2 regions of the Enterobacter sp. UPMP2060 genome follow, and region 2 is predicted to be linked to the other one. Evidence: predicted binding sites of a transcription regulator. Region 2 holds the regulator's gene; the other holds the start of a gene.
What was found. Region 2 encodes LexA, which represses DNA repair genes until DNA is damaged. Its sites were predicted from a motif close to TNCTGTATGTACATACAGNA; they were not measured.
Positions count from the first base shown of each region.

Region 1: the regulator LexA is predicted to act here: its motif matches at 1,118-1,137, upstream of ACWKXN_RS03345 (metal-dependent hydrolase).

Region 1 covers NZ_JBSKJQ010000001.1:679,650-682,768, reverse strand. The annotation lists gene ACWKXN_RS03355 (YniB family protein) at 1-230, opposite strand, end outside; gene hxpB (hexitol phosphatase HxpB) at 379-1,050, shown strand; gene ACWKXN_RS03345 (metal-dependent hydrolase) at 1,152-1,742, shown strand; gene tcyP (cystine/sulfocysteine:cation symporter) at 1,870-3,119, shown strand, end outside.
Region 2 covers NZ_JBSKJQ010000011.1:70,259-73,377, forward strand. The annotation lists gene dinF (MATE family efflux transporter DinF) at 1-910, opposite strand, end outside; gene lexA (transcriptional repressor LexA) at 974-1,582, opposite strand; gene ACWKXN_RS18490 (diacylglycerol kinase) at 1,691-2,059, opposite strand; gene plsB (glycerol-3-phosphate 1-O-acyltransferase PlsB) at 2,214-3,119, shown strand, end outside.

The DNA.
Region 1 (3,119 bases), on a different contig from region 2:
GTGGGTGAGTTAAACCAGAAGACATTCAAAAATGGCGTATTAAAACGCATCATCTCAATCATGACATGAGCGAAATCAAGCATTACCGCATTGATACCCGGCTGTTTTTCGCTGTGGTCGTACATAAATTTGAGTACAGAAATCAGCGTAGAAATGACGGCAGGAATAAAAATCACCCAGCCAGCAATGCGTTTTAAGACCGCGATGCGTCCAGCTTGTTGATACGTCATCAGTTCCTCTTCATAAAGACGCGTTATTTGTGCCTAAGTCTACCTGCTGGTCATCAATTTCGCCCGCTCTTTAAAAGCAATATGCTAAATTGCAGAGTGTGCTTAGCACGTATCGTCTGTCGAACACCCTGGATAAGGAGACGTTGTGATGTCGACACCGCGCCAAATTCTTGCCGCAATTTTTGACATGGATGGATTACTGATCGATTCCGAACCGCTGTGGGATCGCGCCGAACTGGACGTTATGGCCAGCCTGGGCGTGGATATCAGCCGCCGTAATGAACTTCCCGATACGCTGGGCCTGCGCATCGATATGGTGGTTGACCTGTGGTTTGCCCAACAGCCTTGGGTAGGTCCCAATCGCGATGAGGTGACCGCACGCATTATCAGCCGCGCCATTTCTCTGGTGGAAGAGAACAGGCCGCTGCTACCCGGCGTACGTGAGGCCGTCGCGCTGTGTAAAGCCCAGGGGCTGAAGGTTGGCCTGGCCTCGGCCTCACCGCTGCATATGCTGGAAAAAGTGCTCACGATGTTTGAACTGCGCGACAGTTTCGACGCGCTGGCGTCCGCTGAAAAATTGCCTTACAGCAAGCCGCACCCGCAGGTCTATCTGGACTGCGCCGCAAAGCTGGGCCTGGATCCCCTCAACTGCGTTGCGCTGGAAGATTCCGTTAACGGTATGGTGGCGTCGAAGGCTGCACGGATGCGCTCCATTGTGGTGCCCGCTGAAGAAGGCCGTCACGACCCCCGGTTTGCCCTCGCCGACGTGAAGCTTAACTCGCTGGCAGAACTCACGGCGCATCACCTGCAGGGCGGTTAACGCCCTTCTCCGGTTTGTGACAAACAGTTACACCGTCACCTCTTCCGCCTACTGTATAAAAACCCTATACTGTATGAATTGACAGTTTTGTGGGTTTTATCATGACGGCGGAAGGCCACCTGCTTTTTTCTATTGCGTGCGCAGTATTTGCCAAAAACGCTGAACTCACTCCCGTGCTGGCACAGGGGGACTGGTGGCATATTGTCCCTTCCGCCGTATTGACCTGTCTGCTGCCCGACATTGACCACCCCAAATCTTTCCTCGGACAACGCCTTAAGTGGGTGTCGAAACCCATCGCCCGCGCGTTCGGCCACCGGGGATTCACGCACAGCCTGCTGGCCGTGTTTGGCCTGCTGACGCTTTTCTATTTGAAGGTGCCCGAAAGCTGGATAGTCCCCGCCGATGCCATCCAGGGGATGGTGCTGGGCTATTTAAGCCATATTCTCGCCGATATGCTGACGCCTGCGGGCGTGCCGCTGCTTTGGCCCTGCCGCTGGCGTTTCCGTTTTCCGATCCTCGCACCGCAGAAAGGGAACCAGCTTGAGCGCGTATTGTGCATGGCGCTATTTGCTTACGCCGTCTGGATGCCGCAAACATTGCCCGAAAACAGTGCAGTTCGCTGGTCATCCCAGATGATTAATTCGCTGCAATTTCAGTTCAATCGCTTTATTCATCACCAGATTGAACAGTAAACCAACAAAATTATCCTATTTGTCATAACCCATTCCATTTGGATATAAGCGCTACATCACACTTCTGCTAACCTTCCGCCAACAGGATCGGTAAAAACCGACCCAATAATAAATCAGGAGAACGGGGATGAATTTTCCACTCATCGCGAACGTCGTTGTGTTCGTTGTATTGCTATTGCTTCTCGCGCAGGCGCGCCACAAACAGTGGAGCCTGGCGAAAAAAGTGCTGGTTGGTCTGGCCATGGGTGTCGTATTTGGTCTGGCATTACAGGCAATTTATGGCTCCGATAATCCAGTTCTGAAAGATTCTATTCAGTGGTTCAACATCGTCGGTAACGGCTATGTCCAGCTGCTGCAGATGATCGTTATGCCGCTGGTGTTCGCCTCTATTCTGAGCGCCGTTGCCCGCCTGCATAACGCCACTCAGCTGGGAAAAATCAGCTTCCTGACCATTGGTACGCTGCTGTTCACCACGCTGATTGCCGCGCTGGTGGGTGTGCTGGTTACCAACCTGTTTGGCCTGACCGCAGAAGGTCTGGTTCAGGGTACCGCTGAAACGGCGCGTCTTACCGCGATTCAAACCAACTACGTTGGTAAAGTGGCTGACCTGACCGTGCCGCAGATGGTGCTCTCCTTCATTCCTAAGAACCCGTTTGCTGACCTGACCGGTGCGAGCCCAACCTCGATCATCAGCGTGGTTATTTTCGCCGCGTTCCTGGGCGTAGCGGCGCTGAAGCTGCTGAAAGACGACGCGCCTAAAGGCGAACGCGTGCTGACCGCGATTGATACCCTGCAAAGCTGGGTGATGAAGCTGGTGCGTCTGGTGATGCAGCTGACGCCTTACGGCGTGCTGGCGCTGATGACCAAAGTGGTTGCCGGCTCTAACCTGCAGGACATCATTAAGCTGGGCAGCTTCGTTGTCGCCTCTTATCTGGGCCTGGGCATTATGTTCGTGGTGCACGGCATCCTGCTGGGCGTGAACGGCGTCAGCCCGCTGAAATACTTCCGTAAAGTCTGGCCGGTGCTGACCTTTGCCTTCACCAGCCGTTCCAGCGCCGCGTCTATTCCGCTGAACGTTGAAGCGCAAACCCGCCGTCTGGGCGTGCCTGAATCCATCGCCAGCTTCTCTGCCTCCTTTGGTGCCACCATTGGTCAGAACGGCTGTGCGGGTCTGTACCCGGCGATGCTGGCGGTGATGGTTGCCCCTACCGTTGGGATTAACCCGCTGGATCCGGTCTGGATCGCCACGCTGGTCGGGATTGTTACCGTAAGCTCCGCAGGCGTTGCGGGTGTTGGCGGTGGCGCAACCTTCGCCGCGCTGATTGTGCTGCCCGCGCTGGGTCTGCCCGTGACGCTGGTCGCGCTGCTGATCTCCGT
Region 2 (3,119 bases):
TTTCGCGCGCCCCGTACGCCTGCCCGGAATGCGCTTCTACCGCATAGGCAAATCCGTCCAGCGCGTAGGCGGTAAAGGTCAGCAGCGTCATCAATACCGCGTTGACCGCGACGATTTCTGGCCCCTGTCGGGCCCCGAAAACCGTCAGCGCGCCGAAGCAGAGCTGAAGCAGCAGCGAGCGCAGCATGATGTCACGATTGAGCGCCAGCAGCTTACGGATATTGCCGCGCCATGCGGTTTTGAGCAGCGCCAGGGAGATCCCGCGCATCGCCAGCACGCGCCAGACCATCCACAGACCGATAATCAAGGTTCCGTATTCGGCAATCGCCGTCGCCAGCGCCGCGCCCTGCACGTTCATATGCAGGCCCATTACCAGCCAGACATCCAGCACAATGTTGAGAAGGTTGCCTGCCACCAGCAAAATCACTGGCGCACGGGCGTACTGCACGCCCAGTAGCCACCCCAGCAGAACCAGGTTTGCCAGCGAGGCGGGCGCGCTGAGCCAGCGAATTTCAAGGAAACGGCGCGCCTGAGCCAGTACCGCCTCGCTGCCGCCGACAACATGGAGCGCAAGGTCGATCAGGGGCGTACGTAATAAAACGATTAACACTCCCGCGCCAAGCGCAAGGATCAGCGGCTGGACCAGCGCGCGCGCCAGACGCAGCGGATCTTTTGCACCATAAGCCTGTGCCGTGAGCCCGGTGGTGCTCATGCGCAAAAAGAGCAGCAGCATAAACAGGAAGCTGGTTGCCGTCGCGCCAATCGCCACGCCGCCAAGATAAACAGGCGAATCAAGATGACCAATAACGGCAGTATCGACCAGCCCCAGCAAGGGCACGGTGATATTGGAGAAAATCATCGGCAGAGCGAGACGCCACAATGCCTTATCTGATTCCGTCAGCAGTGACATGAAAAATACCGGGAGTGGAGAATGAAGCAGGCTACAGCGGCGCCATAGCCTGTCAGGAAGAGATTACAGCCATTCACCGTTGCGAATGACCCCAACCGCCAGTCCTTCGATAGAGAAGTTGTGTTCGCGGAGATCGACCACAATCGGGGAGAACTCGTTGTTTTCAGGCAGCAGCTGAACGGTGTTACCCTGTTTTTTCAGACGCTTGACGGTAACTTCATCATCAATGCGCGCGACAACTACCTGGCCGTTACGCACATCCTGCGTTTTGTGCACCGCAAGCAGATCGCCATCAAGAATACCGATGTCTTTCATCGACATACCGCTAACGCGCAGCAGGAAATCTGCGCTCGGTTTGAACATGCCAGGATCGACCTGGTAGTGGCCTTCAATATGTTGCTGTGCCAGTAAAGGCTCACCGGCGGCAACACGGCCTATCAGCGGAATGCCCGTCTCTTCTTCCACCAGCAGGCGGATACCGCGTGACGCGCCTGAAACAATCTCAATCACGCCTTTACGCGCCAGCGCTTTCAGGTGTTCTTCGGCAGCATTCGGAGAACGGAAGCCCAGACGCTGCGCGATTTCCGCACGCGTGGGTGGCATACCCGTCTGGCCGATATGATCCCGGATGAGATCAAACACCTCTTGCTGCCTGGTCGTTAACGCTTTCATTCCGCCCCCTGGGTGTATATACAGTTATGCTGTGAGTATATACAGTCAAAGGCGATTTTGGAACCAAAAACTGCACAAAAAACCAGGGACTTAATTATTCCTCGAGGCTCATCGGAAATGCGACCAAAGCAGCGTGACCCAGGTGATAACGGCAGTGATAATCGCCAGCAACACGGCAGCAGAGCCCATGTCTTTTGCGCGGCCAGAAAGCTCGTGGAAATCTGAACCAATGCGATCAACAACGGCTTCAATAGCGCTATTAAGAATTTCCACTATCATCACCAGAAGCACGGAACCGATTAGAAGTACGCGGGTAATAGCATCAACATCAAGGAAACAGGCGATGATCACCGCGATGATAGCGGCGACGCCCTCCTGGCGAAAGGCGGCTTCGTTGATCCACGCGGCACGGAAACCTTTCCATGAATAGCCGGCGGCTTTGATGATACGCGTTAACCCAGTGGTATTATTGGCCATTAAAAGAACCTTTTATGAAAAAAAGCGTCAGTAACAGGAACTGTAGCGCGTTTCGCTACAGCCTGAAGTATGACGGGTAACAACAGAAATTTTGCGCGCTTTCTGTTATCCTTGCGCCGCAATTGCATTATTAACCAGAGGCTTTACATCGTTTATGTCCGGCTGGCCACGAATTTACTACAAATTACTTAATTTACCATTAAGCATCCTGGTAAAAAGCAAGTCTATCCCAGCAGAACCCGCGCTGGAATTGGGGCTCGATACCTCGCGTCCTATTATGTACGTTTTGCCTTATAACTCGAAGGCAGACTTACTGACGCTTCGCGCCCAGTGTCTGGCGCATGACTTACCGGACCCGCTTGAACCGCTTGAAGTTGACGGTACGCTGCTGCCGCGCTACGTGTTCATTCACGGTGGACCGCGCGTGTTTACCTACTACACGCCAAAAGAAGAGTCCATCAAGCTGTTCCACGACTATCTTGACCTGCACCGCAGCAACCCCGATCTGGATGTGCAGATGGTGCCGGTGTCGGTGATGTTTGGTCGTCGTCCGGGCCGTGAAAAAGGTGAAGAGAACCCGCCGCTGCGCATGCTTAACGGCATCCAGAAGTTCTTCGCGGTCTCCTGGCTGGGACGCGACAGCTTTGTGCGTTTCTCCCCTTCCGTTTCGCTGCGTCGTATGGCGGACGAGCACGGTACCGACAAGATCATCGCGCAAAAACTGGCGCGCGTGGCGCGTATGCACTTCGCGCGCCAGCGCCTCGCTGCCGTAGGGCCGCGTCTCCCGGCGCGTCAGGATCTGTTCAACAAGCTTTTGGCCTCCAAAGCGATTGCCCGCGCCGTTGAAGACGAAGCGCGCAGCAAGAAAATATCGCATGAGAAAGCCCAGCAGAACGCCATTGCGCTGATGGAAGAGATTGCAGCGAACTTCTCTTACGAGATGATTCGCCTGTCCGATCGTATTCTCGGCTTTACCTGGAACCGCCTGTATCAGGGCATCAACGTTCATAATGCCGAACGTGTGCGTCAGCTGGCGCACGATGGCCATGAGATCGTCTAT